Regions from separate parts of the Streptomyces asiaticus genome, predicted to be linked through region 2. Evidence: predicted binding sites of a transcription regulator. Region 2 holds the regulator's gene; each other region holds the start of a gene.
What was found. The regulator HrcA, encoded in region 2, represses chaperone genes, less so after heat shock. The targets are predictions, from matches to a motif close to TTNGCACTCNGNNNNNCNGAGTGCNAA.

Region 1: a site for HrcA is predicted at 4,912-4,938, ahead of groES (co-chaperone GroES). Genes of this name have one in related genera too.
Region 3: a site for HrcA is predicted at 1,776-1,802, ahead of KHP12_RS30995 (FmdB family zinc ribbon protein). Genes of this name have one in related genera too.

What each region holds. Positions count from the first base shown of each region.
Region 1 covers NZ_JAGSHX010000006.1:5,309,194-5,316,559, forward strand. Annotated here, with positions in the region: gene KHP12_RS30135 (DUF397 domain-containing protein) at 1-70, opposite strand, end outside; gene KHP12_RS30140 (helix-turn-helix domain-containing protein) at 81-932, opposite strand; gene KHP12_RS30145 (ATP-binding protein) at 1,091-1,558, shown strand; gene KHP12_RS30150 (hypothetical protein) at 1,555-1,836, opposite strand; gene KHP12_RS30155 (class I SAM-dependent methyltransferase) at 2,552-3,754, opposite strand; gene KHP12_RS30160 (polysaccharide deacetylase family protein) at 3,746-4,774, shown strand; gene groES (co-chaperone GroES) at 5,087-5,395, shown strand; gene groL (chaperonin GroEL) at 5,490-7,115, shown strand; gene KHP12_RS30175 (SDR family NAD(P)-dependent oxidoreductase) at 7,204-7,366, opposite strand, start outside.
Region 2 covers NZ_JAGSHX010000006.1:2,830,773-2,838,138, reverse strand. Annotated here, with positions in the region: gene KHP12_RS19650 (DUF3097 domain-containing protein) at 1-799, opposite strand, end outside; gene KHP12_RS19645 (MBL fold metallo-hydrolase) at 884-1,606, opposite strand; gene hrcA (heat-inducible transcriptional repressor HrcA) at 1,771-2,787, shown strand; gene dnaJ (molecular chaperone DnaJ) at 2,788-3,921, shown strand; gene KHP12_RS19630 (nitronate monooxygenase) at 4,103-5,194, shown strand; gene KHP12_RS19625 (16S rRNA (uracil(1498)-N(3))-methyltransferase) at 5,191-5,934, shown strand; gene KHP12_RS19620 (hypothetical protein) at 6,045-6,806, shown strand; gene KHP12_RS19615 (histidine triad nucleotide-binding protein) at 6,884-7,243, shown strand; gene KHP12_RS19610 (ribonuclease Z) at 7,247-7,366, shown strand, end outside.
Region 3 covers NZ_JAGSHX010000006.1:5,514,376-5,521,741, reverse strand. Annotated here, with positions in the region: gene KHP12_RS31000 (potassium/proton antiporter) at 192-1,679, shown strand; gene KHP12_RS30995 (FmdB family zinc ribbon protein) at 1,813-2,169, shown strand; gene KHP12_RS30990 (S-methyl-5'-thioadenosine phosphorylase) at 2,269-3,114, shown strand; gene KHP12_RS30985 (RcpC/CpaB family pilus assembly protein) at 3,277-3,954, shown strand; gene mscL (large conductance mechanosensitive channel protein MscL) at 4,084-4,572, shown strand; gene KHP12_RS30975 (hypothetical protein) at 4,580-4,768, opposite strand; gene KHP12_RS30970 (AMP-binding protein) at 4,772-5,314, opposite strand; gene KHP12_RS30965 (P1 family peptidase) at 5,517-6,659, shown strand; gene KHP12_RS30960 (FAD-dependent oxidoreductase) at 6,733-7,366, shown strand, end outside.

The DNA.
Region 1 (7,366 bases), 2.5 Mb from region 2:
CGAGCTCTATGCAGGAGTTCCCGTCCCCCGCGCTGGAATAGGAGGATTTCTGCCAGTTGACCTCGGTCATCTCCACGCCTTCATGTCTGTTGAGCGATGTCACGAATGAAATCACGTGACTCCTTCTCGGAGAGGGCCGCCTCGGTGGTGCGGTCCAGGACTCCACGATGGTTGACGAGCTGGGACTGCGCGTCCAGGAAGACCGGGCCGTGGGCGGCGTCGAGCTGCGCGGTGTCCAGCTGGGGCACCGCCCCCAGGGCATAGGTGACCGAGAGCCCGGGCACATGGAACCCTCCGGCCTCGAAGGTCAGTACGCGCACGGTGACGTTCTTCCGCTCGGAGGACTCCAGCAGGCTGTCCAGCTGCGCGCGCAGCACGCGGTCGGTACCGAACCGCATGCGCAGCGCCGCCTCGTGAATGATGAAGGTGCACGGCGGCGGGTCGTCCCGGTCCAGGATGTCGCGGCGCTTCATGCGGTGGGAGAGCCTGCGTCTGAGGTCCGTGGCGGACCACTGCGGGACGGTGGAGCCGAGCACCGCCCGCGCGTACTCCTCTGTCTGCAACAGGCCGGGCATGTGCATGATTTCCAGCACGCGCAGGCTCGTGGCGTAGTACTCCAACTCGGCCAGGTCGAGCCCACCGGTGGCGATATAACCCCGGTACTCCTCCCACCAGCCGCCCTTGCGCTCCCGGGCCATGGCGACGAGCGCGTCGACGTACGCGCTGTCCGGGCAGGCGTAGATGGCGGCGAGGGCCCGGACCCGCTCCTCGCTCACGCCGAACCGCGCGAGCTCCAGGTTGGTGATGTGGGTGCGGTTGATGCCCAGCCGGTCGGCGGCCTCCTGAATGCTGAGCCCCGCGCCTTCGCGCATCCTTCTGAGTTCTGTGCCGAGCCTGACTTGACGCGCGGTCGGGACGCTCCGGGGTGGCATGGTCCTCCATAACCCTCAAGGAGTAATCGTCGGGGAAATTCAACGGGACCGTAGCAGTTGTTTGCACCGCTGCCCTACCGTTGGTGTCGTTGCCGCTACTGCGCGTTGATCGCCGTAACGGTACGCGCGCTGTCGGCCCCCTCACAGGGAGTTGCCCCATGGATTCCGATCACGAGTCCGACGACCGTCCCCCACGCCGCCCACCCGTTCCCTCCAGGGATCCGTACGTCTACACCCTTCAGAGCAGCCGGCACGCGACCTCCGCCAAGGTCTGCCGGGACTTCGTCGCCTGCGTCCTGAACTCCGTGGGGCAGGAGGAGCTGGTCGACATGGCGACGCTGTGCACCTCGGAGCTGGCCACCAACGCCTTTCTGCACGCCGAGGGCGACTCCATGATGCTGCGCGTGGTGATCGAGCCACCCCGCTTCCGCGTCCTGGTCTACGACGCCTCCGCCGAACTCCCCACCGCCGCCTGCCTCCCCGAGGGGGACCGCCTCCACGGCCGCGGCCTCGGGCTGGTGGCGGCCCTGGCCGACGCATGGGGGACGGCGGAGGGGGACGCGGTGGGCTTGTACGCCAAGGGGGTCTGGTTCGAACTCGCGGGCAAGGAGGAGGACGGGGCTTAGCCCGCCGCGGCGAACGTCAGCGGAAATGCCTGGCCGGAATCCGCGTAACGGTGGAACCGCCCGACCCAGGACGGCTCCTTGAGGGCCCGGACGTGGGTGCGGGGCAGCGCGATGTGCACATCGCGGCCGCCGTCCTGGTCGGCCGGGGTCGGCGCGATATGCACGGTCCAGGGAATGGGGATGGGGGAGAAGTCGTTCGGGGCGTTGCCCCAGTAGTCATCCGGTACGGCCGCGCCGACGAACGAACGGAAGTCGGCGATGAGGCCGAGCCTTTCCACGCTCGAATCGGGGCGGTCCCGCAATGCGTGCGGTGAACGATCGCTTGGCGCCGCTTTCGGTGGCGGAAGCCGTCATACTCACACGCTCTTTCGTCGGGCCCAAACGCGCTGTCACGTCGACGCGTTGCCGTAACTCCCGAGGCGTTGACCGTAACCTGCGGGGCGTGAGCGGCCTCATGAAGTGGTCCGGGTTTAGGGAATTCCCCAACGTGGGCCCGGCCTGGATCGTCCGGCGGATCTTTCCCCTCCCCGCCCCTTCCCGTAACCAGGGGCTCGGCCCTGGACCCCGGGGATCGACGGGCCGGCCGTCACCGCCGTGAATGCCTCCACCGGCGGGCTGGCCGCGGTCGGCACGCCCGCGCGGCGGATGGCTGGGCGGACGCCCGTGCACCTCCGGGTCGTCGGGGTGGGGCCTGGGGTGGGGCCCTGGTTTCGCTCCGTCCCTGGGCTCCCGGGGGCGTCGGGCTGAGCATTGCGCCGTGGGCGCCTGTACCGGTGGGCTGGTCGGGGTCGGCATACGGGGGTCTGGGGCGGAGCCCCACCACGCGGCGGAGCCGCATATTGATGCTGCGGGAAGGGGCGGGGTGGGGAACAGGCCGCCGCAGGCGACGCCCGCGCGTATCCGGGGCGTCCGGCCGGGGTCCAGGGCGGGGCCCCACCACGCGGCGGGGCCGCGTATCGGTGCTGCGGGGCGCGGATCAGCCCGCCGCGGGCGTCAAGACCCGGCGGGCAGGGTCTGGGCCGGGTGGCCCAGCAGCATCGTGGGGGAGCCCGCCGACCGCGTCAGCACGATCGTGCAGGCGTTCCCACCCTCGAGGCGCAGCTTCTTGCGGAGCTGCTCCGGCTCGACCGCCGACCCCCGCTTCTTGATGGTCGCGACGCCGACCTCCCGCTCCCGCAGCAGCGCCTTGAGCTTCTTCAGGTTGAACGGCAGCACATCCGTGATCTCGTACGCGGTGGCGTACGGCGTCGGGCGCAGCTCGTCCGTCGTGATGTAGGCGATCGTCGGGTCGATCAGACGGCCGCCGACGCGGGCCGCCACATCGGCCACGAGATGGGCGCGGATGACGGCGCCGTCCGGCTCGTAGAGCCAGCGGCCGACCGGGCCGGGCTCGGGGTCGGGGAGGAGCGGGGTGCCGATCAGGGAGTGGCCGCTCGGCAGCAGCGTGGCGCGGCGCAGCCCGGGGCGGGCGGTGCCGAACCACAGGACGGCCTCCTTCACATGGCCGTGGTCCGAGATCCACTCGGCCTCCGCGTCCTCGGGGACCGCCTCGTGCGGCACCCCGGGGGCGATCTTGAGGGCGGCGCGCGGCGTGGTGCGGGCGGCCTCGATGGCCCAGGAGAGGGGCGGGGAGTACGCCTCGGGGTCGAAGACGCGGCCCCGGCCGCCGCGCCGGGCCGGGTCGACGAAGACCGCGTCGAAGTCCCGGGTGTCGACCTCGGTGACATCGGCGCAGCGGACCTCGATGAGCTCGGCCAGGCCGAGCGCCTCGGCGTTGGCGCGGGTGACGGCGCAGGTCAGCGGGTCGCGATCGACGGCGAGTACGGAGATCCCGGCGCGGGCGAGCGCGATCGCGTCGCCGCCGATGCCGCAGCACAGATCGGCCATGCGGCGGACGCCGAACTCCGCGAAGCGGGAGGCGCGGTACGCGGCCACGGAGGTGCGGGTGGACTGCTCGACGCCGTTCGGCGTGAAGTACATGCGGTGCGCGTCCTCGGGGCCGAATTTGGCCACCGCCCGCTGCCGCAGCGCGGCCTGGGTCAGGGCCGCCGAGACCAGCGCCGGGGGATGGTCGCGGCGCAGCCGCGTCGCGGTGGCGAGCTCCTTCGCCGGGTCGTAGTCGCGGAGCGCCGAGAGCAGCGCCTGCCCCTCGTCGCCGAGCAGTGAATCGAAGGCGTCAACGTCCACATGGCCCATTCTCTCCGCTCCCAGGGGAGCATTCGCACCGCGCTCGGCGCGCGGGTCGGCGCGATAGAGCTGAAGATCGCTTTTGTGATGATGATCAAGGCTGGTCTTTCAAGGTGTCTGGTTCTCACCGCCGCCGCGGCCGTGCTCGCCGGCTGCGGGGCGCTCGGCGCTTCCGGGCCGCACACCCGGACAGGGAAGGCGGCCGGCCTTCTGTCGTCGTCCTCCGCCGGTCCGCACACCGTGTCCGGGGCCTCCGGGCCGCCGCCGTTGGGCGGGCACGAGGACGGCACGCCGCCATCGGGCCCGGCGGCGCCGGGCTCCGCGCCGGGCGCGTTCCCGGACGCGTACCGCCGCTGGGGGCTCGACCGGCCCCTGACCCCGCCGCCGCGCCCGCCCAGGGTCAAGCCACCGCTCGCCGCGATGTGGCCACCGGTACCCGGACTGGCGACGGTCATCCGCCGGGTCGCCACCACCGATCGGGTGGTTTTCCTGACGCTCGACGACGGGATCGAGAAGGACCCGGCCTTCGTCGACCAGGCCCGGGACCTCGGTCTGCCGTTCACGCAGTTCCTGGAGGACGAGGTGATCGGCGACCACTACGGCTACTTCCGCCGGCTGCGTGAGCTCGGGAACCGGATCGGCAACCACACCCTCACCCACCCCAAGCTCGCGGGCCAGGACTACGAATTCCAGCTCCGGGAGATCTGCGGTCAGCAGGACGTCCTCCACTACCGCCTCGGCCTGGAGCCCCACCTCTTCCGTCCGCCTTACGGGGACTACGACTGGAACACGCTGCGGGCGGCGGCGGACTGCGGGCTGGGGAAGGTGGTGCTGTGGCGCGCGGAGATGGAGCCCGACGGACTGGTGTACCGCTCGGGCAGCGGGCTCCGGCCCGGGGACATCATCCTCGCCCACTTCCGCGGCCCGGACATGTTGAAGGGCGCGACGATGACCGACATGATCACTTCGCTGCTGCGGGAGGTTCAGGCGCAGGGGTTCGCGGTGGCTCGGCTGGAGGACTACATCTGACCGCCACTACATCTGGCCCCCACTGCATCTGGCCCCCACTGCATCTGGCCGCCACTACATCTGACCTCCACGGCCTGTTGTTCATGGCGACCGTAAGGCGGTCATGGGGCGCCGTCCCGAGGCCGGCACCGCGTCGCTTGGCACTCTAGTTGACTGAGTGCTAACCGCGTCATAATGTCGAGGCTGGCACTCGGGACCGATGAGTGCCAGGGATACAGCGACGGGCAGGTCCGGCACCCGCGACGACGGATCCACCTGGTCGCCACCTCAGACAGTTGACCCCGTGAGATCTCCGAAGGGGGAGGTCGGATCGTGACGACCACCAGCTCCAAGGTTGCCATCAAGCCGCTCGAGGACCGCATTGTGGTCCAGCCGCTCGACGCCGAGCAGACCACGGCTTCAGGCCTGGTCATTCCGGACACCGCCAAGGAAAAGCCCCAGGAGGGCGTCGTCCTGGCTGTGGGCCCGGGCCGCTTCGAGGACGGCAAGCGCCTTCCGCTCGACGTCTCCGTCGGTGACGTCGTGCTCTACAGCAAGTACGGCGGCACCGAGGTGAAGTACAGCGGCGAGGAGTACCTCGTCCTCTCGGCTCGCGACGTCCTCGCGATCGTCGAGAAGTAATCACCGAAGTTTTGCCTATGAGCCGTGCCCCGGTGCCCGTGTCATCTGAAACCGGGGTCGGGGCACGGCTTGTTTGAGAGGACATACGCAACTCATGGCGAAGATCCTGAAGTTCGACGAGGACGCCCGTCGCGCCCTCGAGCGCGGCGTCAACAAGCTCGCGGACACCGTCAAGGTGACCATCGGCCCCCGTGGCCGCAATGTCGTCATCGACAAGAAGTTCGGTGCCCCCACCATCACCAACGACGGTGTCACGATCGCCCGTGAGGTCGAGGTCGAGGACCCGTACGAGAACCTTGGCGCGCAGCTCGTCAAGGAGGTGGCGACCAAGACCAACGACATCGCGGGTGACGGCACCACCACGGCCACCGTGCTGGCCCAGGCGCTGGTGCGCGAGGGCCTGAAGAACGTGGCCGCCGGCGCCTCCCCGGCCGCCCTGAAGAAGGGCATCGACGCGGCGGTCAAGGCCGTCTCGGACGACCTGCTGGCCACCGCCCGCCCGATCGACGAGAAGTCCGACATCGCCGCCGTGGCCGGGCTGTCCGCCCAGGACAAGCAGGTCGGCGAGCTGATCGCCGAGGCGATGGACAAGGTCGGCAAGGACGGTGTCATCACCGTCGAGGAGTCCAACACCTTCGGTCTGGAGCTCGACTTCACCGAGGGCATGGCCTTCGACAAGGGCTACCTCTCGCCGTACATGGTCACCGACCAGGAGCGGATGGAGGCCGTCCTCGACGACCCGTACATCCTGATCCACCAGGGCAAGATCTCCTCCATCCAGGACCTGCTGCCGCTCCTGGAGAAGATCATCCAGGCCAACGCCAGCAAGCCGCTGCTGATCATCGCCGAGGACGTGGAGGGCGAGGCCCTCTCCACCCTCGTCGTCAACAAGATCCGCGGCACCTTCAACGCGGTCGCGGTGAAGGCCCCGGGCTTCGGTGACCGCCGTAAGGCCATGCTCGGCGACATCGCCACCCTTACGGGCGGCACCGTCATCGCCGAGGAGGTCGGCCTCAAGCTCGACCAGGTCGGCCTGGACGTGCTGGGCACCGCCCGCCGCGTGACCGTCACCAAGGACGACACCACGATCGTCGACGGTGGCGGCAAGGCGGACGAGGTCTCCGGCCGCATCGCCCAGATCAAGGCCGAGATCGAGTCCACGGACTCCGACTGGGACCGCGAGAAGCTCCAGGAGCGGCTCGCCAAGCTGGCCGGCGGCGTGTGCGTGATCCGCGTGGGCGCGGCCACCGAGGTCGAGCTCAAGGAGAAGAAGCACCGCCTGGAGGACGCCATCTCCGCGACCCGCGCCGCGGTCGAGGAGGGCATCGTCTCCGGTGGTGGCTCCGCGCTGGTCCACGCCGCGAAGGTGCTGGAGAACAGCCTGGGCCTGGAGGGTGACGAGGCCACCGGTGTCGCCGTGGTCCGCCGCGCCGCGGTCGAGCCGCTGCGCTGGATCGCCGAGAACGCCGGTCTCGAGGGCTACGTGATCACCTCGAAGGTCGCCGAGCTCCAGAAGGGCCACGGCTACAACGCGGCCACCGAGGAGTACGGCGACCTGGTGAAGGCCGGCGTCATCGACCCGGTCAAGGTCACCCGCTCCGCGCTGGAGAACGCGGCGTCGATCGCCTCGCTGCTGCTCACCACCGAGACCCTGGTGGTCGAGAAGCCGGCCGAGGAAGAGGCCGAGGCCGCCGGCCACGGCCACGGTCACGCGCACTGACGCTCCGGCGTTCTGCCGCAAGCAGCGCGAAGGCGCGGCCGCCCAGCTGGGCGGCCGCGCCTTCGCGTGTTCCGGTTCCGCCGGGCGGCTACCCCTTGGCCGGGGGGCGGCCGACCTTGGAGGAGAGGGAGGAGAGGGCCGAGCGCGGGGCCAGCTTCGCCAGGCTCGACATCGCCTTGTAGCGCGGGTCCGGGATGGACAGCGACTTACCCCGGGCGAAATCCTTCAGCGCCGCCGTGACCAGCCGGTCC
Region 2 (7,366 bases):
AGTCGATCAGCTCCTCCACCCGCCCCAGGAGCTCCGGCTGGAGGTCCTTGTAGGAGTGGACCGAGGACAGGATCCGCTGCCAGGCGGCCCCGGTGTTCTCCGGCCAGCCCAGGGCGCGGCAGACACCCTTCTTCCAGTCCTGGCCGTGCGGCACCGTCGGCCAGGCCGGGATGGAGAGGGAGGACGGCTTCACGGCCTCCCAGATGTCGATGTAGGGGTGGCCGAGGACCAGCACATGCTCGCCGGTGACCTGCGCGGCGATACGGGACTCCTTGGAGCCCGTCACCAGATGGTCGACGAGGACGCCGAGCCGGGCGTCCGGGCCGGGGGCGAAGTCGTCGACGATGGCGGGCAGGTCGTCGACGCCCTCCAGGTACTCCACGACGACACCCTCGATGCGCAGATCGTCGCCCCAGACCCGCTCGACCAGCTCCGCGTCATGGCGCCCCTCGACATAGATGCGCCCCGCGCGGGCGACCCTCGCACGGGCTCCCGGCACGGCGATCGACCCCGAGGCCGTGCGCCGCGGCGCGCTGGGGGCCGCCGCACGCGGGCGGACGAGCGTGACGACACGCCCCTCGAGCAGAAAACCGCGCGGCTCCATGGGGAAGACGCGATGTTTGCCGAAGCGGTCCTCCAGAGTGACCGTCGGACCCTGGGCGGTCTTCTCACAGCGGATCACGGCACCACAGAATCCGGTGGTGACCTCCTCTACGACGAGGTCCGGTTCGGCGGGGACCTCGGGAGCGGGCCGCTGCCGCTTCCAGGGCGGGGTCAGGTCCGGGTCGTACTGTCGCATCCGGATGACGATAGCGCGCGACGGCCACCCGCTCCCGCAGACGCGCAACCGGGCGAACGACTAGGCGAACGCCTAGAGCGACGGCTAGCCGGACACGCCGAAGCGGGCGGCCAGTTCGTCGCGTTGGGCCCGTACGAACGCGGCGTCCACCACGGAGCCGTGCCCCGGGACGTACCGCGCGTCCGCGCCGCCGAGGGCGAGCAGCCGGTCGAGGGCGGCGGGCCAGTGGCCGGGGATCGCGTCGGGCCCGGCCTGGGGCGTCCCGGACTCCTCCACCAGATCGCCGCAGAAGACCACCTCGGGCCGGCCGGGCACCAGGACGGCCAGGTCATGGGCGGTGTGGCCCGGCCCCACATTGGCCAGCAGCGCCGTACGGCCGCCGAGGTCGAGGCTGAGCTCCCCGCAGACCAGGTGGTGCGGGGAGGCCAGATGGTCCACTGCCTCGGTGGCGGCGTCCCGGTCCACCCCGTGGCGGATCGCGTCCTCGCGCAGCGTCTCCCGCTCACGGCGCAGCAGCTCGTCCAGGCCCGTGGCTCCGTAGACCTCGCAGCCCGCGAAGGCGGCCGAGCCCAGGACATGGTCGAAGTGCGGATGGGTGAGCGCGATCCGGGTGGGGCGGCGGCCGGTCAGCCGGGTGATCCCGGAGCGCAGTTCGGCCCCGGCGCGCAGGGTCGCGCCGGTGTCCACGACGAGGATGTCGGTCCGTCCGACGACCACGCCGACCGTCTCGTCCCACTCCGGCATCCGACGGCGGGCCACACCGGGCGCGAGCCGCTCCCAGCCCGCCTCTTCCCAACACGTCTCCATACCGCGACGCTAGCTCAATGGGGATGGGGGAGAGTTGCTGCCGACGGCGGCTCTTGCCCATGCCACCGCACCCCGCCGTACACTGGCGGAGGGGCTCTGGCACTCGTGCCCGGTGAGTGCCAGACGGACGACCTGATGAGACCGCTGGACTGGAGGTGCGCGGGGTGCTCAGCGAACGCAGACTCGAGGTGCTGCGTGCCATTGTCCAGGACTATGTGGGGACGGAGGAGCCGGTCGGCTCCAAGGCGCTCACCGAGCGGCACCGGCTGGGGGTCTCCCCGGCCACGGTGCGTAACGACATGGCCGCTCTGGAGGACGAGGGGTTCATCGCCCAGCCGCATACGAGCGCCGGGCGGATCCCCACGGACAAGGGCTATCGCCTCTTCGTGGACAAGCTGGCCGGAGTCAAGCCGCTGTCCAGCCCGGAGCGGCGGGCCATTCAGAACTTCCTGGACGGTGCGGTCGACCTCGACGACGTGGTGGGGCGCACGGTCCGGCTGCTGGCGCAGCTGACCCGGCAGGTGGCGGTGGTGCAGTATCCGTCGCTGACCCGTTCGACGGTGCGCCATGTGGAGCTGCTCCCGCTGGCCCCGGCCCGGGTGATGCTGGTGCTGATCACCGACACCGGGCGGGTGGAGCAGCGCATGGTCGACTGCCCCACCCCGGTCACCGAGGATTCGCTCGCCGATCTGCGCGCCCGGCTCAACAGCCGGGTCGTGGGGCGGCGTTTCGCGGATGTGCCGCAGTTGGTGCAGGATCTTCCGGAGTCCTTCGAACAGGAGGACCGGGGGACCGTCTCGATCGTGCTGTCGACCTTGCTCGAGACGCTCGTGGAGGAGACCGAGGAGCGGCTGATGATCGGCGGCACCGCGAACCTCACGCGTTTCGTGCATGATTTCCCCCTGACGATCCGGCCCGTTCTGGAGGCACTCGAGGAGCAGGTCGTCCTCCTCAAGCTGCTGGGCGAGGCCAAGGACTCGGGTATGACCGTGCGGATCGGGCATGAGAATGCTCACGAGGGGCTGACTGCCACCTCGGTCGTCGCGGTCGGCTACGGTTCCGGCGACGAGGCGGTCGCCAAACTCGGCGTGGTCGGACCGACCCGCATGGACTACCCCGGAACGATGGGAGCGGTACGCGCAGTGGCACGTTACGTCGGACAGATCCTGGCGGAGTCGTAAGTGGCGACGGACTACTACGCAGTCCTGGGCGTGCCTCGTGATGCCTCGCAGGACCAGATCAAGAAGGCATTCCGGCGGCTCGCCCGAGAGCTGCATCCGGACGTGAACCCGGATCCGAAGACCCAGGAGCGGTTCAAGGAGATCAACGCCGCTTATGAGGTCTTGTCGGACCCGCAGAAGAAGCAGGTCTACGACCTGGGTGGGGACCCGAACGCCGGGCCGGGCGGCGGTGGCGCCGGCGGCTTCGGCGCGGGTTTCGGCAACTTCTCCGACATCATGGACGCGTTCTTCGGCACCGCCTCGCAGCGCGGTCCGCGTTCCAGGACCCGGCGCGGTCAGGACGCGATGATCCGGCTGGACGTGGAGCTCAGCGAGGCCGCGTTCGGGACCACCAAGGACATCCAGGTCGACACCGCGGTCGTCTGCACGACGTGCAGCGGCGAGGGCGCGGCGCCGGGCACCTCGGCGCAGACCTGTGACATGTGCCGTGGCCGCGGTGAGGTCTCCCAGGTGACGCGGTCCTTCCTGGGCCAGGTCATGACCTCGCGGCCGTGCCCGCAGTGCCAGGGCTTCGGCACCGTGGTGCCGACCCCGTGCCCGGAGTGCGCGGGCGACGGCCGGATCCGCTCGCGGCGCACCCTTACGGTGAAGATCCCCGCCGGTGTGGACAACGGCACCAGGATCCAGCTGGCCGGTGAGGGCGAGGTCGGACCGGGCGGCGGCCCGGCGGGCGACCTGTACGTGGAGATCCACGAGGTGCCGCACCCCGTCTTCCAGCGGCGCGGCGACGACATGCACTGCACGGTGACGATCCCGATGACCGCGGCGGCCCTCGGCACCAAGGTGCCGCTGGAGACGCTGGACGGCCTGGAGGAGATCGACATCCGACCCGGCACCCAGTCCGGCCAGTCGGTCCCGCTGCACCAGCGCGGCGTCACCCATCTGCGCGGCGGCGGCCGGGGCGACCTGATCGTGCACGTCGAGGTGACCACCCCGACCAAGCTCGACCCGGAGCAGGAGGAGCTGCTGCGGCGGCTGTCCAAGCTGCGCGGCGAGGAGCGCCCGACCGGCGAGTTCAAGCCGGGGCAGCAGGGGCTGTTCTCGCGGCTGAAGGACGCGTTCAACGGACGGTAGGCGCTTCGGCCGGGGGTACGGGGGTTGGCCCCCGGGGGAGTGCGGCAAGCCGGGGCAGCAGGGGCTGTTCTCGCGGCTGAAGGACGCGTTCAACGGACGGTAGGCGTTCCGGCCGGGAATCGGCTCGCGACGCCCTTGATCCGGTGGTGAGCTGGTGCGGAGGGCATGACACGATGTGGCCATGTCCTCCGCGCTGACCGATCTTTACCGGTACCCGATCGTGCAGGCGCCGATGGCGGGTGGAGCCTCCTGCCCGCAGCTCGCCGCCACTGTCTCCGAGGCCGGTGGCCTCGGTTTCCTCGCCGCCGGCTACAAGACGCCGGAGGCGATGTATGAGGAGATCAAACAGCTGCGGGGGCTGACCGGCCGGCCCTTCGGCATGAATCTGTTCATGCCGCAGCCGCCCAACCCCGACCCGGCCGCCGTCGCGGCCTACGGCGAGCGGCTCGCGGGTGAGGCGGCCTGGTACGAGACCCCGCTGGGCGACCCGGAGTCGGGCTCGGACGACGCGTACGACGCCAAGCTCGCCGTGCTTCTCGACAACCCCGTTCCGGTCGTCTCGTTCACCTTCGGCTGCCCGACCCGCGCCGTCCTCGACGCCCTCGCCAAGGTCGGCACCCGTACGGTCGTCACCGTGACCTCGCCCGTCGAGGCGCAGACCGCCCAGTGGGCGGGCGCCGACGCCGTCTGTGTGCAGGGTGTGGAGGCCGGCGGTCACCAGGGCACGTACAGCAATGACCCGGCCGCGGACGGGATGGGTGTCGGGCTCGGGCTGCTGTCGCTGATCACGCTGGTCCGTGAGTACGTCCAGATCCCGATCATCGCGGCGGGCGGGATCATGCGCGGTTCGCAGATCGCCGCCGCGCTGTCCGCGGGCGCGGTCGCGGCCCAGCTGGGGACCGCGTTCCTGGTGTGCCCCGAGTCCGGGGCGAACGCCCTGCACAAGCAGGCGATGACGGATCCGCTGTTCGGCCGCACCGAGCTGACCCGCGCCTTCTCCGGGCGCCCGGCCCGGGGCCTGGTCAACCGCTTCATGCGCGAGCACGCCCCGTACGCGCCCGCCGCCTACCCCCAGCTGCACCACATGACCTCCGGCCTCCGTAAGGCGGCCGCCAAGGCGGGTGACCCCCAGGGGATGGCGCTGTGGGCCGGGCAGGGCCACCGGCTGGCGCGTGATCTGCCCGCCGCGCGGCTGGTGGAGACGCTCGCGGTGGAACTCGACGCGGCTCGGGCCGCGTTGGGCCTTCAGCCCCAGTGGGGTGCGGTGTCGTGACCGCCCCGGTGTTCGTGGCCGACTCCCTGGCGGGCGCGGCCGCGGGGGCCCGGGTCCGGCTGGAGGGTCCGGAGGGACGCCACGCGGTGTCCGTAAGGCGGCTGCGCGTCGGTGAGCCGGTCGTGCTGACGGACGGCCACGGTACGGGCGTCCAGGGCACCGTGGCGGCCGTGGAGGGCAAGGACCGGCTGGAGGTCGCGGTGGACGAGGTGCGCCGGGAGGCGGCCCCGGACCCGAGGATCACCGTCGTCCAGGCGCTGCCCAAGGGCGACCGGGGCGAACTGGCGGTGGAGACCATGACGGAGACCGGCGTGGACGCCGTCGTGCCGTGGTCGGCCGCCCGCTGTATCACCCAGTGGAAGGGCGAGCGCGGCCTCAAGGCGCTCGGCAAGTGGCGGTCGACCGCGCGCGAGGCGGGCAAGCAGTCCCGTCGGCTGACCTTCCCCGAGGTCACGGACGCGATGACGACCCGGCAGGTAACCCGGCTGCTCGCCGAGGCCCGATTCGCCGCCGTGCTCCACGAGGAGGGCGGCGAGCCGCTCGCGACGGCCCAACTGCCCACGAGTGGCGAGATCGTACTGGTCGTCGGGCCCGAAGGAGGCGTGTCCCCGGAGGAGTTGGCGGCCTTCGCCGAGGCGGGCGCGCTGCCGTACCGGCTGGGCCCGAGCGTGCTGCGCACCTCCACGGCCGGAACGGCGGCCGCCGCGCTGCTGCTCGGCCGCACCGGCCGCTGGGGCTGAGGGCCCCTCCGGAGCGGGGTGAGAGCCCCCCGGGGCCCCTCCCCGGGTACGTCCGCACCTGGCCGAGGACGGCCTTCCGGTTCGCGTCGGCCGATGGGAACCTATCCCCTATGGGGGTATTGAGCCAGGCAAGGCAGGCACGACGGGCACGGTGGGCACGGCGGGCACGAGGGGGACGGACGCTCTTCGCCGTCGCGGCGGTCGGCGCGGCGGTGGTCGCGGTGACGGCATGTGAGCCCACGGGCGGCGGCATCAGCTCCGTGACGATCGCGATCACCACGGACCAGGTCGCCACCGAGGCGCTGGAGCGGGGCGGTGTCGGCGTCCGCTGGATGAGCTGCAACGCCGAGTTCCGGCACGGCCGTACGGCGGGTGCCGCTTCGCCCTCGCAGAGCGAGCGGGCCGGGGAGACCGACGCACGGGTGGACTGCCACGGCAGGACCGACAACGACAAGGACGTCAGGATCAGGGGCCGGGTCACCTACGTCCGGGAGGACCACTGCGTCCGGGGCGACTTGACCGGCCAGGTGGACGGCCGGAAGGTCTTCGAGGCGAATGTGATCGGGGAGTGCCAGGGCGGCGGTTCGGACACCGAGAGCCCCCGGCCGACCCGGAGTCGCCCCTGGGAGCACCGGACCACGGAGGCCCCCGAGCCGACCCGTAGCCACCCTTGGGAGCACCGGACGACCGAGGCCCCGGAGCCGACCCGTAGCCACCCTTGGGAGCACCGGACCACGGAGGCCCCCGAGCCGACCCGCAGCCACCCCTGGGAGCATCCGACCACCGAGGGCGGCACCGGCCAGGTCGGTGCCGCCGACAGCGCCGGTGAGGACGGTAAGGGCGGCACCGGAGGCGGCGGCCGGAGCGAATAACCCGCGATCGCTTCCGTCGGCAGGCCCTCCCGGTACCATCCGGACCGTACGTGCCGACGATCCTTGAGGAGCCACCGGTGGCGGGAGAACCGCAGGCCGACTGCCTGTTCTGCAAGATTGTGTCGGGGGAGGTGCCGGCCACCGTCGTCCGCGAGACGGACACCACCGTCGCATTCCGCGACATAAACCCCCAGGCGCCCACGCACATCCTGGTGATCCCCAAGGTGCACCACCCGGACGCGGCCGCACTCGCGGCGGCCGAACCGCAGGTCACCGCGGATGTGCTGCGTGAGGCGGGTGCGGTCGCCGCGGATGAGAAGCTCGTCGAGACGGGCTACCGCGTGGTGTTCAACACCGGCTCCGGCGCCGGTCAGACCGTCTTCCACGCGCACGCCCACGTCCTGGGCGGCCGCGGGCTCAACTGGCCCCCCGGATAACCCTTGTCCGCGCGGGAACTGATCGTCCTCGGCACCGCCAGCCAGGTGCCGACCCGGCACCGCAACCACAACGGCTATCTGCTGCGCTGGGACGGCGAGGGCCTGCTGTTCGACCCCGGCGAG
Region 3 (7,366 bases), 2.7 Mb from region 2:
TCGCCGCCCCTACGCGGAGTCATGACTGACGTCCTGCACCGGCCACCGCCCGGGCTCGTACACCTCGGTGAAGCCTTCCCGTGGGAGGCTCGCGTCAAGATCCCGTAAAATGTTAGATAAGGCAATGAAGTTCCGGTCGGTGGGGACCCCTTCGCAGCGTTCCCTCCGCTCCCGCGAGAAAGGGTCGGCCCCTGACTGTTCACCACCTCAATGAACTGCTGTTGATCTGCTCCCTCGTCCTGCTCGTCGCGGTGGCGGCCGTAAGGGTGTCATCACGCAGTGGACTGCCCACGCTGCTGATCTATCTCGGGATCGGCGTCGCCATCGGCACGGACGGGATCGGCGTCACCTTCAACGACGCTGAACTGACGCAGATCCTCGGCTACGCCGCGCTGGTCGTCATCCTGGCCGAAGGCGGTCTGGGCACGAAGTGGGGCGAGATCAAACCCGCCCTGCCGGCGGCCGCCGTCCTGTCCACCGTGGGCGTCGCGGTCAGCGTGGGGATCACCGCGGCGGCAGGGCACTACCTGGTGGGACTGGACTGGCGGCAGGCGCTGATCATCGGCGCGGTGGTGTCGTCCACGGACGCGGCGGCGGTCTTCTCGGTGCTGCGCACGGTGCCGCTGCCCAAGCGGCTCACGGGCGTCCTGGAGGCCGAGTCGGGCTTCAACGACGCCCCTGTGGTGATCCTGGTGGTCGCCTTCTCCAGCCAGGGCCCCATGGATTCCTGGTACTCCCTGATCGGCACGATCGCCCTGGAGCTGGCGATCGGCGCGGTGATCGGCATCGCGGTCGGCTGGCTGGGCGCCTACGGCCTGCGGCATGTGGCGCTGCCCGCCTCGGGTCTGTACCCGATCGCGGTGATCGCCATCGCGGTGACCGCCTATGCGGCGGGTTCGCTGGCGCACGGGTCCGGCTTCCTCGCCGTCTACCTCGCCTCGCTCATCATGGGCAACGCACGGCTGCCGCACTGGCCGGCGACGCGCGGCTTCGCCGAGGGGCTGGGCTGGCTCGCCCAGATCGGGATGTTCGTCCTGCTGGGGCTGCTGGTCACCCCGCATGAGCTGGGCGATGACATCCTGCCCGCCCTCGCGGTGGGGCTGGTGCTGACCGTGGTGGCCCGCCCGGTGTCGGTCCTGGTCAGCACGGCGCCGTTCCGGCTGCCCTGGCGGGAGAAGGCGCTGCTGTCCTGGGCGGGGCTGCGCGGGGCGGTGCCGATCGTGCTGGCGACCATCCCGGTGGTCAGCGATGTGCCCGACAGCCGCCGGATCTTCAACATCGTCTTCGTGCTGGTGATCGTCTACACCCTGGTCCAGGGGCCGACGCTGCCCTGGCTCGCCCCCCGGCTGCGGCTCGAGGAGCCCGAGCCGGCCGACCTGGGCATCGAGTCGGCGCCACTGGAGCGGCTGCGCGGTCACCTGCTGTCGGTGTCGATCCCCCGGTCGTCCAAGATGCACGGCGTCGAGGTCGGCGAGCTGCGGCTGCCCCCGGGGGCCGCGGTCACCCTGGTGGTCCGGGACGAGACCAGCTTCGTACCGCTGCCCTCGACGGTGCTGCGGCGCGGCGACGAGCTGCTGGTGGTGGCCACGGACCCGGTGCGCGACGCGGCGGAGCGGCGGCTGCGGGCGGTGGGCCGGGGCGGCAAGCTGGCGGGCTGGCTGGGCACGGGAGCGGGTTGAGGGGCCAGTAGGAGGCCGCCTCGGGCGGTGTGTTCGATCACCGCATGTCTCGCCCCAGTGGACTGACGCGCGGGAATACTGCACTATGGAGCGTCGTTAGCACTCATTGAGTGAGAGTGCCAGGAGGAAGAACGTGCCGACCTATCAGTACCAGTGCACCGAGTGCGGCGAGGGCCTCGAGGCGGTGCAGAAGTTCAGCGACGACGCGCTCACCGAGTGCCCCAACTGCAAGGGACGCCTGAAGAAGGTGTTCTCGGCGGTCGGCATCGTGTTCAAGGGCTCCGGCTTCTACCGGAACGACAGCCGCTCCTCCTCCAGCAGCTCGAGCGGCGGCTCCAGCAAGCCGGCGGCGAAGAGCGACAGCTCCGGCTCGTCGTCCTCCTCGTCCTCGGACTCGTCTTCGTCCTCGGACTCCTCTTCCTCGACGTCTTCGTCGTCGACGCCCTCCTCGGCGTCTTCGTCGTCCTCGACGTCGAGCTCGGCCGCCTGATCCGGCCGCCTGGTTCCTCGGCTTCAACGACACCCCGCCGCCTCCCCCGGGAGGCGGCGGGGTGTCGTTCGCGCGGGCGCGGATGGCTAGGGTGATCACATGGTCGAGACCAGCAGGCAAGCAGACATAGGGGTCATCGGGGGATCGGGGTTCTACACGTTCCTCGACGACGTGACCGAGATCACCGTGGAGACTCCCTATGGGGCGCCGAGCGACTCGCTCGTCCTCGGCGACATCGAGGGGCGCCGGGTCGCCTTCCTCCCGCGGCACGGCCGCAAGCACCATCTGCCGCCACACCGCATCAACTACCGTGCCAACCTCTGGGCCCTGCGCTCGCTCGGGGTGCGGCAGGTCTTCGGCCCGTGCGCGGTCGGCGGGCTTCAGCCGGAGTACGGACCCGGCACGCTGCTCGTCCCGGACCAGCTGGTGGACCGTACCAAGGGGCGTACGCAGACCTACTTCGACGGCGAGCAGCTGCCGGACGGCCGGATCCCGAACGTGGTGCACACCACATTCGCCGACCCGTACTGCCCGGTGGGCCGGAAGGCGGCCGTGGACGCGGCGCGCGGACGCGGCTGGGAGCCGGTGGACGGCGGGACGATGTGCGTCGTCGAGGGGCCGCGCTTCTCGACCCGCGCCGAATCGCGCTGGCATGCGGCGCAGGGCTGGTCGGTGGTCGGCATGACGGGCCACCCGGAGGCGGTACTCGCCCGTGAACTGGGGCTCTGCTACACGTCGTTGACGCTGGTCACCGACCTGGACGCGGGGGTCGAGACCGGCGAGGGCGTCACCCACACCGAGGTGCTGAAGGTCTTCGGGGAGAACGTGGGCCGACTGCGCGAGGTGCTCTTCGACGCGGTGGGCAGGCTGCCGGAGACCTCCGCCCGGGACTGCCTGTGCACCCACGCCCACGACGGCTGGGACCTGGGGATCGAGCTTCCGTAGGCGCGGTGCGGGGGCAGCCGGACGGGGCGGGTGTCGCTCGCTCGGGTGGCCGAGTTATCCACAGCCCGGTGGCCGTCCACAGGCCCGAGCGGGATCGGGTGGGGGCGGGCATGGTGAGGGGGCCAGAAGCACTCGGACCCTCCCGGCAGGCGGTGATGTGCCATGTCCCATCCGTCCCCCACCCTCGCGTTACCCCGCTCCGCTCCCCCGGCCCGTGCGGTGCCCCGCTTCGATCCGGTGCGCACCGGGCGCACCAGGCGCACCGGCGGATTCGGGCTGCGGCGGACCGTGCGGCGACGCCGCCGTGCGATGGCGGCCGGGCTCGCGCTGACGGCCGCCGCGCTCGCGGCCGCCGCGCCGTCCGGCCGGGAGCACACGGACGCGGTGTCCTCCCGCGCGCCCGCGCCCACGGGTGAGGAGCGGCGGGGTGGCCCGAGCCCCGCCATGGTCTCGGCGCCGGTCCGGATCGCCGACGCCGCGGCGGTACGGCTGCTGCACCCCGGCGACCGGGTGGATGTGCTGGCCACGCCGCTGCCGGACGCCGCACGGGCCCGCTCCTCCGGTGCTACGGCGCGGGTGGTCGCGCGTGGGGTCCGGGTGGCCGAGGTGCCGGGGTCTCGAAGCGCCCGCGCGACGGACAGCGAAGCCGACGGCGGCGCGCCGGAGGCCGAGGTGGAAGCGGATACGAGCGGCGACGGGGCGCCGGACAGCGGCACGCTCGACGGCGCGGCGGACGGCGGCGGGGCGCTGGTGGTGCTGACGGTGCCGCGAGCGGACGCCACAGCGCTGGCCGGAGCCGCGGCCGACTCCCGACTGACGGTGACACTATGCCGCCGCTGACTGCCCCGACTCCCCCGACGACTGCCCCGACTCCCCTGATGCCCCTTTCACCTGCGGGTGTAGGTTGCGGAACCGTCCGCTCAAGCACCGACGCGGCGAAAGAGAGGCAGTGGGTTGAGTCAGGAGAAGGTGACCGAGGAGAAGCAGAGCGTCATGGAGGGGTTCAAAGCCTTCCTGATGCGCGGCAATGTGATCGACCTGGCCGTCGCGGTCGTCATCGGAGCCGCTTTCACCGCCGTCGTGAACTCGATAGTGAAGGGCCTCATCAACCCCATAGTCGGAGCCTTCGGCACGAAGGACCTCGAGAAGTACCGCTCCTGTCTCAAGGCGCCCTGCGAGACCAACGCCACGGGCGATATCGTCCACGGCATCCCGATTCTCTGGGGAAGCGTGCTCTCAGCCGTGCTGACCTTCCTGATCACCGCGGCGGTGGTGTACTTCCTGATGGTGCTGCCGATGTCGCGCTATCTGGCGCGGAAGGCCGCCAAGGAGGCGAAGGCGGAGGAGCAGGCCGTCGCGGACGCCGAGGAGATCATTCTGCTGCGCGAGATCCGCGACGAGCTGGTGGCACAGCGCGCCACCGTCTGCGACGGTGGCGGCAGCGGCTCCAGCGCCTAGGAATCCGTCAGAGGTGGTGGGGCGGCTTCTCGTCGAGGAACCGGGCCAGATCAGCGGCATCGTCGGCACTGTCGCCGCCGGGAACCCGCTCACCCCACCCGTGGTCCGTATCGTCCGATGACCGCTGCGCGAAGGGATCGTCGAAGCTCAGCGCGGCGGCCGGATCGCGCGGTCCAGGGGCAGGGGCGGTGCTCATGCCTCAAGAATACGGCCCGGGCAGCGGCTCGGTGTATCGGCCGAGCTCGTCGTGCCACCACAGGTCACGCCCGGGCCTCCAGGACACCGGGCAGGCCAGCCGGTGGACCACCAGTACGGACCGCACCTCGGGGCAGCCGGCCAGCGCCCGGTCGACATGGCGCTTGAGCGGCTGTATCTCCCCGCCGTGCTGCCCGGCGTCCGCGGTGATGACGACCTTGGCGCCGACCTCCCTGATCCGGTCGCGCAACTCATGGGGGCGCAGCCCCATGGGGAGGCTGGCGCGGACGACGTCGAGCCGGCCGCAGGCGAGCGTGGCGATCACGGACTCGGGCACCAGCGGCAGATGGACCGCCACCCGGTCTCCGGCGCGGACACCGAGCCGGGTGAGCGCGGCGGCGGCCCGGGCCGCCTGGTCGAGCAGCTCGGCATGGGTGAGCTCCTCGGTGCAGTCCGGCTCACTGATCCAGCGGAGGGCCACCCGGGCGGCCCGCCGAGGGTCGGCGGCCGGTGTCGGGAGCTCCTCCGTCCGAGAGCTACGGGGCACGGCGGTCTTCTTTCGGACGGGGGCGAACGGCATACAGCTCAGATTGCTGTCAGGCCATCAACGTCTGATGAACGCCCTCTATATGAGGGGTCCTCATCCCGTCCGGCACGCTTCGGCGGCGATCGCGGAAGGGGGGATACGGGGGTGGTTCGCGCCTCGCCACTCGACCATGCCATGGCTTCCCGTGCTACGCATAGCTTCCATGGATGCCGAGCGGACAAACCCCGAATCTGCCCCCACCGGTCCGGCTGACGGCCTGACGGATGTCCACGGACTGCGGGTGGGCCAAGCCCAGCGGTCCGGCGGCGGCCGGCTCACCGGAACGACCGTGGTGCTGGCCCCCGAGGGCGGGGCGGTCGCCGCCGTCGATGTGCGCGGCGGTGGCCCCGGCACCCGGGAGACCGATGCCCTCGATCCGCGCAATCTGGTCCAGCGTGTCGATGCCGTCGTGCTGACCGGTGGCAGCGCCTTCGGGCTCGACAGCGCCTCGGGGGTGGCCGCCTGGCTGGAGGACCACGGCCGGGGCTTCCGGGTCGGGCCCGACCCGGCGCAGGTCGTTCCGGTGGTCCCGACCGCCGCCCTCTTCGACCTGGGCCGGGGCGGCGACTGGCGGGCCCGCCCGGACGCCGCGCTGGGGCGCGAGGCGATCGAGGCGGCGGCCGGTTCGGAGACGGGGGCTCCGGTCGCCCAGGGCAATGTGGGGGCGGGCACGGGCGCGGTGGCCGGTGGACTCAAGGGCGGCACCGGTTCGGCCTCCACGGTGCTGCCGTCCGGCGTCACCGTGGCCGCGCTGGCGGTGGTCAACGCCGCGGGGTCGGTCGTCGATCCCGGTACGGGTGCGCTGTACGGGGAGCACTACGGACCGTCGGAAGAGGGCGGGCCGCACCGGCCCGGCGCGGCCGTGCACGTGGAGGCGATGCGCCGGCTCGCCGCCGCGCGGGCCGAGTCGGAGCGGCGGCAGGCCGCGTCGGTGCGGCCTCCGCTGAACACCACACTGGCCGTGGTCGCCACCGACGCCGTGCTCACCCGGGCCCAGGCGCAGAAGCTCGCGGGGACGGCACACGACGGTCTGGCGCGGGCCGTCCGGCCGGTGCATCTGCTCTCCGACGGCGACACGGTCTTCGCCCTGGCCACCTGTGGGCGCCCGCTGATACCGGAGGGAGACCCCGAGGACGCCGGCGATCCGGCGTTCGGGGTGCACCGGGAGAGCGGTGCGCTGAACGAGGTGCTGGCGGCCGGGGCGGACATGCTGACCCGGGCGGTGGTCAAGGCGGTGCTCGCGGCGGAGACCGTGGACGGCCCGGGCGGTGTCTTCCCCGCGTACCGGGATCTTTACGGCCTCTGATCCGCGGAGGCCGGGGGAAGGAAGCGTCCGGCCGGGAGAAGCGGGCCGGAGCGATGAGGAGAGGGGGCTTCGGATGGATACGGATCTGCTGATCGTCGGCGGTGGCCCGGCGGGCTGTGCCGCCGCCGTGATGGCGGCGAGCGTGGGGATGCGCTCGGTGCTGATCGAGTCGGGCGACGCCCTGTGCGGGGCACTGCGGCGCATCCCGGTGGTGCGCAATGTCCTCACCGCCACCAACGGCCCGGATCTGGCGGCGGCGATCGAGGCCGATCTGGCGCAGTGTGATCTGTGCCGGGTGGAGCTCGGCCGCCGCGCCACGCTGATCGATGCCTTCGACGACCGCGTCGAGGTCACGGTGGAGGCTGTGGAGCCGGCCGGGTCCCCGGGGTCCGATCGGGCGGGTGAGTCGCGGCTGACCGCTCCATACGTAGTCGTCGCCACGGGAGTCGGGCCGCTGGGCCCCGAGGGAGCGGGATGGCTCGGCGGCGCGGCGGGCCGGGCGCTGCCGCAGCTGTGGGAGGCGGAACCGGACGCGATCGACGACCGGACGGTGCTGGTCCTGGGGGCGGACCGGCCCCTGGGCACGGTGGCGCGGGCCCATCCGGAGCTCCAGGCCCGCTTTGTGGTGGCGTATCCGCCCGAGGACGCCTACAAGACCGAGGAGGTCCGGCGGGACCCGCGGGTGGAGCTGGTGGCCGTGCGGCGGC